DNA from 2 places in the Pseudomonas sp. P1_A1 genome. Region 1 is predicted to be linked to the other one. Evidence: riboswitches for the same ligand, from Rfam matches in the RefSeq annotation. Region 1 holds a riboswitch; the other holds the start of a gene.
The links. A riboswitch is a leader RNA that binds a small molecule or an ion and turns the genes downstream of it on or off. The one in region 1 is predicted to bind cobalamin.
Positions count from the first base shown of each region.

Region 2: it holds a riboswitch for cobalamin, as region 1 does, so the genes downstream of both, cobO (cob(I)yrinic acid a,c-diamide adenosyltransferase) here and cobW (cobalamin biosynthesis protein CobW) in region 1, are expected to answer to the same signal.

Region 1 is NZ_JBFTZE010000006.1:312,830-317,215, forward strand. It holds gene cobN (cobaltochelatase subunit CobN) at 1-1,421, opposite strand, end outside; gene cobW (cobalamin biosynthesis protein CobW) at 1,425-2,492, opposite strand; cobalamin riboswitch at 2,595-2,809, opposite strand; cobalamin riboswitch at 2,930-3,157, shown strand; gene AC1D2Q_RS12030 (CbtB domain-containing protein) at 3,280-3,483, shown strand; gene AC1D2Q_RS12035 (CbtA family protein) at 3,495-4,199, shown strand; gene AC1D2Q_RS12040 (cobalamin biosynthesis protein) at 4,196-4,386, shown strand, end outside.
Region 2 is NZ_JBFTZE010000010.1:25,364-29,749, reverse strand. It holds gene bluB (5,6-dimethylbenzimidazole synthase) at 1-156, opposite strand, end outside; gene AC1D2Q_RS16300 (cobyrinate a,c-diamide synthase) at 153-1,478, opposite strand; gene cobO (cob(I)yrinic acid a,c-diamide adenosyltransferase) at 1,475-2,086, opposite strand; cobalamin riboswitch at 2,168-2,402, opposite strand; gene AC1D2Q_RS16290 (hypothetical protein) at 2,557-3,141, shown strand; gene AC1D2Q_RS16285 (PQQ-dependent sugar dehydrogenase) at 3,210-4,386, shown strand, end outside.

The sequences.
Region 1 (4,386 bases):
ACCGCCTCGCGATTGGCTTCGGGCAGCGCGTTGAACATCAAAAAGTAATCGTCCAGCGCCAGGCTTTGCTGACATGGACGTTGATCGAGCGTGTCCAGGTCATTGCTGACGCCACCGAGCAGTTGCTGGATCAGCGCGGTGCCGCTGTCCGGCAACTCGGCCGGTAGTGGATAACCTTCTTGATGCAGTGCACGCAGGATGTTCAGCGCCGCGGCGGGTGTGTCGAGACCGACGCCATTGCCGATGCGTCCATCGCGAGTCGGGTAGTTGGCGAGGATCAGGGCAATGCGTTTTTCACCGTTGGGCACTCGCGCCAGATCGATCCAGCGCCGTGCCAGTTCAGCGACAAAATCCATCCGTTCCGGTTGTGGTCGATAGCAAACCACATCGGACTGACTGCGCTCGCTGCGCCACGCCAGATCCTTGAAGCTGATCGGCCGACTGATGATTCGCCCGTCCAGCTCCGGCAGCGCGATGTGCATCGCCAAGTCACGGGGACCGAGGCCTTGCTCGCTGGCACGCCAACCGGGCTCGTTGTCCTGGGCGCAGATCGCCTGAATCACCGGGATGTTGCGACGAAACGGCCGCAGATGCGGCGCTTCAGGGCTGGACTGGGCGAAACCGGTGGTGTTGAGAATCACCCCCGCCTTGACTTCATCCAGCAAGTCCTCGACCACCATCAGGCAGCCGGATTCTTTCAGACTGGCCACGGCAATCGGCAACGGGTTAAGCCCCGCCGCCTGCAAACGCTGGCAGAAAATATCGATGAAACCGGTGTTCGCCGCCTGCAAGTGCGAGCGGTAAAACAGCACCGCCGCCACCGGTTGACCGGCCTGCCAATCGGCTTGCCAATCCTGAAGGTGCGCGGGGCTTTTTTGCGGGTGGTAGATCGCGGTGCGTGGCAGGGTTTGCGGCTCGGACCATGGATAGTCGCGACCCAGCCAGCGACTGGCGAGGCAGCGAAACAGGTCGAGCGCATTGGCCATGCCGCCCTGACGCAGGAAGTGCCAGAGCCGGTCGCGGTCTTCGGGGATCACGGTGCTCAGATCGCTGAGTTCCGGGTCCGGACGATCGTCGCCCGGCACCAGAATCAACTGCACACCGCGCTGGGACAATTCCACCAGACGCTCGATGCCGTAACGCCAATAGGCGATGCCGCCATGCAGCGAGATCAGAATCACCTTGGCGTGGCGCAGCACTTCGTCGACATAAAGATCGACCGAGGCGTGATTCTGCACCTGCATTGGGTTGGCCAGGCGCAGGCTCGGGTAATCGTCGGGCAGCTGCTGCGCCGCCTCGGCGAGCAACGCCAGACTGGAATCGCCGCTGCACAGGATCACCAGCTCGGCGGGGGTTTGTCCAAGGTCGGCAATGTTGTCATCCGACACGAAACCGCCGGGCTGGGTCCTGAGCAGGTGCATGGGTTAAACGCTGAGCGCAGCGCGCAATTGCGCTTCGAGTTGAACGGCGTCCAGCGCCTGACCGATCAACACCAGACGGGTGGTGCGTGCTTCATCCGCGCCCCACTGACGGTCAAAGTGCTTGTCGAAACGCGTGCCCACGCCCTGAATCAGCAGGCGCATCGGCTTGTTCGGCACCGCCGCGAAACCCTTGACCCGCAGAATGCCGTGCTGCACCACCAGTTGCGTCAGCGCGTCCATCAGCAGACTTTCGTCGGCTTGCGGCAGTTCGATCGAGATCGAGTCGAATGCGTCATGGTCGTGATCATGATCGTCTTCACCTTCATGGTGATGATCGTGATGGCTGTGGCGACTGTCGATATGTTCTTCGGAACCGGCACCGAGGCCGATCAGCACGTCCAGGGGCAAGCGACCGCTGCTGGCTTCGATGACTTTCACCGCTGGCGGCAGCTCTTCGGCGACTTCCAGGCGCACGCGGGCCAGGTCTGCGGCGCTGATCAGGTCAGCCTTGTTGAGGATTACCAGGTCGGCGCTGGCCAGTTGGTCGGCGAACAGTTCGTGCAGCGGCGATTCGTGGTCCAGGTTCGGGTCGAGTTTGCGCTGGGCGTCCACTTGATCCGGGAATGCAGCGAAAGTGCCGGCGGCCACGGCTGGGCTGTCGACCACGGTGATGACAGCGTCAACGGTGCAGGCACTGCGGATTTCCGGCCACTGGAAGGCTTGAACCAAAGGCTTTGGCAGGGCCAGGCCCGAGGTTTCGATGAGGATGTGGTCGAGATCGCCGCGACGCGCGACGAGTTCGCGCATCACCGGGAAGAACTCTTCCTGGACGGTGCAGCACAGGCAGCCGTTGGCCAGTTCATAGACGCGACCGCTGGCCTCTTCTTCAGTGCAGCCGATGGAGCACTGCTTGAGGATCTCGCCGTCGATGCCCAGCTCGCCGAACTCGTTGACGATCACCGCAATGCGACGGCCCTGGGCATTGTCGAGCATGTGCCGCAGCAAGGTGGTTTTGCCCGAACCGAGGAAGCCGGTAACGATGGTGACGGGGAGTTTGGCCAGTGTTTTCATCGGATGCCCTTTGGCAAGGTGGCGGGCATACGGGACGACGACCGGCAACGCGGGGGCGCGTGCCTGAAGAGTTCGCCACCGGATCACCCCGCCCGGTTGAAAGTGAGAATCTGTGTCGAGGCAGGTCTCCTGGCTGACGGTGTGCCGGGCGGGTCAGCCTGGCATTCGCTGCGCCTTCCCGCGAGCCCGTTGCACAGGGTTTGCAGTGGCGTGGCAGCGAACATCACCGTTCACAGTTGCGGGGGCAGCCGCGGCATCGACCGCGTTCCCTTCTTAGCTTCGGCAGACGCCGAAGAACCTCGAAAGCGCAAGGCTACGCATCGTGTGGGGGCGGGTCAATCACTGCGCACGCCACCCGCCCCTACAAAGAACCAATCGGCATTTGGCCTCCAATTGAGAACCCCTGCCAATTGACTCCCCGCCCTCGCCCATGCTCTCCTACACGCCCTGTTACGGGTGCCCTTCACAGGGTGAAACGGGAAACCGGTGAATCATGTGCTTTACTCTAAAGCCATGTCAGTCCGGTGCTGCCCCCGCAACGGTAAGCGAGTGAAGCGTCAGATCCACTGTGCCGGTCATACGGCATGGGAAGGTGATGCTTGCAGGTCCAGGCGCAAGCCCGGCCCCTCGCGAGCCCGGAGACCGGCCCGCAACACAAAGTGACTTTTACGTTCACTGAATAACAAACCCGCGGTGGGCGGGCGCTGTTCGAAATCTCTGCGAGCCCTTGGCGTGCGGAGGTTTTCATGCGCTCTATTCGCCCGCTGACAGACCAGAGGGAAGCGCCATGTCGATCATCAGCAGCACCGGCAGCAACACCGATAAGAGCATCGCCAGCACCACCACGACCCTGACTCAACGCCTGACCGCCGCCGTGTGTGCGTCGATCCTTGGCGCCAGCCTTGTGTATTTCGCCGGTTTCTCGCACATCGAAGCGGTGCACAACGCCGCGCACGATACCCGTCACAGCTCCGCATTTCCGTGCCATTGAGTCCTGCCGAGATGATCAAGCGTATTGCGCAAACCGCAGGTTTCACCGGGCTGCTGGCCGCCCTGCTATTGACCCTGCTGCAAAGCTTCTGGGTCGCCCCGCTGATTTTGCAGGCCGAGACCTACGAAAAATCCGAGCCGGCCGCTGTTGAAGTCCACGAGCACGCCGCGGGCGCAGTCGCTCACACCCACGATGCCCAAGCCTGGGAGCCGGAAGACGGCTGGCAGCGCGTGCTGTCCACTACCGGCGGCAACCTGGTAGTAGCCGTCGGTTTCGCCCTGATGCTCGCCGGTCTTTACACCCTGCGCGCACCGACCAAAACCTCTCAGGGCCTGCTCTGGGGCCTGGCCGGTTATGCGACGTTCGTGCTGGCTCCGACTCTCGGCCTGCCGCCTGAGCTGCCGGGCACTGCCGCGGCTGATCTGGCGCAACGGCAAATCTGGTGGATCGGCACTGCCGCGTCCACGGCCGTCGGCATCGCGTTGATCGTGTTCAGCCGTCACTGGCTGATGAAAGCGCTCGGCGTGGCGATCCTGGCCGTGCCGCATGTGATTGGCGCACCACAACCGGAAGTCCATTCAATGCTGGCGCCGGAAGCTCTGGAAACGCAATTCAAGATCGCTTCGCAGCTGACCAACGTGGCGTTCTGGCTGGCCCTGGGCCTGATCAGCGCCTGGTTGTTCCGCCGCAAAAGCGATGGACATTACAGCGCATGACTGAAAGCGGCACAGTGCCGACCCTGGTGGTCGGCCTGGGCTGCCAGCGCGGCTGCCCCGTCAGCACGCTGCGGGCGCTGCTCGATCAGGCGTTACAGGCCCATCAGATCGAGCTTCGTGAGATCAAGGCCCTGGCCAGCATCGACCTCAAGCGCGATGAACCTGGCCTGATCCAACTGGCCGAACA
Region 2 (4,386 bases), on a different contig from region 1:
CAGGCCGACGCTCGGCGCCTGGTGCGCGGCTTCGAGCAGGCGTCTCAGTAACTCGGGCTCGACTGTGCCGCCACTGAAGTGGCGCATGTCACGGCGTTCACCGATGGCTCGGTAGACCGCATCGCGTTCGGCTTCGGAAAAGGCGTTTTCTGTCATGGCCTGCTCGCGATGACGGCTTCACGATCGGGCGCCAACAACGCAGCAATCGCCGCCGGATTGGACGGAAAATAAAAGTGCACATAAGAGGCCGTCATCCGCCCCTCACGATAAACCGCCTCCGCCCCTCGCCCGCCATTGGGGCTCAGGCCACGTGCAATCGGCTCAAGCTCGGTGCTGGTCAGCGAGTGGTGATAGGTGTGCCCGCGCAGCAAACCTTCGGGCAATTCCACCGCCTGCAAGGCCAACGCCGCCAGACGCTTCTGCATCACCGCATTACCGGTCAACAAGCCAACCAGCTCGGCGCGAGCACCCTCGACATCGGTCAACGAGTCCAGCAGGTACAACATGCCGCCACACTCGGCCAGCAACGGTTTTCCCGCCGCGTGGTGAGCGCGGATGGCGGTCAGCATTGGCGTGTTTTGTGACAACGCCACATGGTGCAATTCAGGGTAACCGCCCGGCAGATAAAGGCTGTCTGCCTCTGGTAACCCGCTGTCGCGGATCGGCGAGAAGAAAGACAATTCGGCGCCCATGGCCCGCAGCAGATCCAGGCTCGCGCCGTAGGTAAACGCGAAGGCTTCGTCCCGAGCCACAGCAATCCGCACACCGGCCAGCAACGGTTCGGCCGCAATCATTTCAGGCGCGGCGAATTCCACGACAGGTGGTAACGCCACGTCGCAACTGCTGGCCAGCGAGGCGGCGGCGGCATCGAGGCGCAGATCTAAGTCATTCAGCTCACTGGCCTGTACCAGGCCAAGATGCCGACTCGGCAATTCGATGCCGGTTTCCCGGGACAACGCGCCGTACCAACGCAAGCCTTCTGTCAGGCTGCCTTCGAGCAATTGCGCATGACGCAGGGTGCCAACCCGGTTGGCCAACACACCGGCAAACGGCAAATCCGGCTGATAGCGCGCCAAGCCCAAGGCCAGCGCGCCAAAGGTCTGCGCCATCGCGGTGCCGTCAATCACGCCGAGCACCGGCACACCAAAATGCCGCGCCAGGTCGGCACTGGACGGCGTACCGTCAAACAGCCCCATGACGCCTTCGATGAGGATCAGATCGGCTTCGCCAGCGGCTTCCCACAACAGACGACGACTTTCCTGCTCGCCGACCATCCACATGTCCAGTTGATAAACTGGCGCACCGCTGGCGCGCTCGAGAATCATCGGGTCGAGAAAGTCCGGGCCGCATTTGAACACGCGCACCTTGCGCCCCTGATTGCGATGCAACCGGGCGAGCGCGGCGGTGACGGTGGTCTTGCCCTGACCGGAGGCCGGCGCGGCAATCAGTACCGCCGGGCATTGACGTGGTTGACTCACAACTCGACGCCTTTTTGCGCCTTGATCCCGGCCTGGAAGGCGTGCTTGATCATGCCCATTTCGGTGACGGTGTCAGCCAGTTCGATCATCTCCGGTTTGGCGCCACGGCCAGTGACCACCACATGCTGCATCGGTGGACGGGCCTGCAAGTCGCTGAGCACCTGATCGAGATCGAGGTAACCGTGCTTGAGGGCGATGTTCAATTCATCGAGTACCACCAAGCCAATCGACGGATCGCTCAGCAGTTCGCGGGACACCGCCCACGCAGCTTCGGCGGCGGCGATGTCACGCTGGCGGTCCTGGGTTTCCCAGGTGAAGCCCTCGCCCATCACATGAAAACGCACCTGCTCCGGAAAGCGCCGGAAGAACAACTCCTCGCCGGTGCTGCTGCGCCCCTTGATGAACTGCACCACGCCGCATTGCATGCCGTGGCCCATGGAGCGCGCAAGCATGCCGAACGCCGAACTGCTCTTGCCTTTGCCGTTGCCGCTCAGCACCAGCAGCAGGCCGCATTCATTCGGCGAGTTGGCGATGCGTTCGTCGATCACGGCTTTTTTGCGCAGCATGCGCGCCAGATGGCGTTCGTCACGATCGGGGGTATCAGTCATGGGGGAGCTCTCCGTTGAGGCTGGATAACGGCGGGCAGGCACAAGAATAGACGGCAAGAAGCCTGGCATCGCCCACCGTGATGCCGCTGAATGGATCAGGCCGGTCTCCGGGCTCATGAGCGGCACTTGGCCCGACTGCGCGCCTTCCCATGTCAATCGTCGACACAGTGGCTCAAGGCGCAGTCTTCACTCATTTACCGTTGCGGGGGCAGCGCCGGGATCGCGATCGTTCTTCGCTGGAAGAAACTCACTCACCGGCTTCCCTGTTTCACTCTGTCGACCAAGGCCACAGAGCACCTGAAACAAGCCGCGAAGGTTAGAGGGTTGGGGGTGGAGCGTCAATTAAAGACGGGACGCCTTCCGGCGAATAACTGCCGCCGATCAATTATCTGACGCCAATCTTGTGCCACACTGCCAGCAGTGATATCAAAGAGCCACAACCTCATAACACAATAACAAGGGTGAGCCACATGCAAGGCATGATCATCAGCAATCCGAAGCTGGAATTCCTGCGCCCGGTGCTGGAACGCTGGTTTGACTGTATCGACCGCTACAACGCCGTGCGCGGCGATAACGATACGCCTTACTGGTACGACGAAAACGCCAACCTCGGCCTGCTCTCTGCCGCAGCCTGGATGGCGGAAATGGTCACGCTGCAGCAAACACCGACGCGCAAACAGACCGAAGAAGGCGAACGCAACGCCCGCGCCGATCTGTTTATCGCCACCAGCGAAGAACGCGCGTACCTGCAGGCCACTCAGCGCTGGCCGCGGGTCAATAGTTTGAACCTGACCCAGGCACTGGCGGACATCACCAGCGACGCGAAGCGCATCAGCTACGCCAGCGACCTGAAACTCGGCTGCCTGTTTGTCGCTCCACAAAAAGCCCAGCACAGCGCCACCCCGGAAGAACTCCAGGACATGCTCGACGACCTGCAAAAGGAACACACCTGTGCGGTGGCCTGGTATTTCCCTTACGCCTACCGCAAGTTGCGCAATGAAGCCGGCAACTACCACCCGGGTATCGCCGTGCTGTTCAAGGAAGCCCGCGGCTGACTGGTTGAACCATCGGGTGTCTACGCTTCTCTATGATTACGTCAATGCATTCATAGGGAAGATCAGTAATGCGCAAACCCCAACTCGTTTTCATCATCGCGCTCGCCGGAGGGCTCGCCGCCTGTGGTGAAACCTCCAGCCTGCAAGTCTCGGACGGCACCGGACCGTCGCCCAAGCTGCCGGAACCGAACAAAACCCTGATCCCGACGGTGAACATCGCCCCGGCGATCGGCTGGCCTCAAGGTAAAAAACCCACTGCCGCGCCAGGGACTCAGGTGGCGGCGTTTGCCGAAGGCCTCGATCATCCCCGCTGGCTCTACGTATTGCCCAACGGCGATGTGCTGGTGGCCGAAACCAACTCGCCGCCCAAACCCGACGACGGCAAAGGCATTCGCGGCTGGGTCATGGGCAAAGTCATGGGCCGTGCCGGGGCCGGCGTTCCCAGCCCGAATCGCATCACTCTGCTGCGGGACAAGGACCACGACGGCGTCGCCGAAACCCGCACGGTGTTCCTGGAAACCCTCAACTCGCCCTTCGGCATGACCTTGGTCGGCAAAGACCTGTACGTCGCCGACACCGACCGCTTGCTGCGTTTCCACTATGAAAACAGCGAGACGGCGATCAAGTCGCAGCCGATCAAAGTGGTCGATTTGCCGGGCGGCACACTGAATCACCATTGGACCAAAAACGTCATCGCCAGCAAGGACGGCAGCAAGCTGTACGTCACCGTGGGTTCGAACAGCAACGTCGGTGAAAACGGCATGGATCAGGAGGAAGGTCGCGCGGCGATCTGGGAAGTGGATCGCGCCACCGGCAACCATCGAATCTTCGCCTCGGGGATTCGCAACCCGAACGGCCTGGCCTGGGAGCCTCAGAGCGGCGCTTTATGGACCGCAGTCAACGAGCGTGACGAAATCGGCAGCGACCTGGTGCCGGACTACATCACGTCAGTGAAGGACGGCGGGTTCTATGGCTGGCCTTACAGCTATTACGGGCAACATGTCGATGTTCGCGTCGAGCCACAAAACCCTGATCTGGTCGCCAAGGCCATTACTCCAGACTACGCGGTGGGGCCCCATACCGCGTCGCTGGGCCTGACGTTCGCCGAAGGCAGCAAGTTGCCCGCGCCGTTCACCCAAGGGGCATTCATCGGCCAGCATGGCTCGTGGAACCGTAAACCGCACAGCGGCTACAAAGTGATTTTCGTGCCGTTCAGTGCCGGCAAACCGAGCGGCCAGCCGCTGG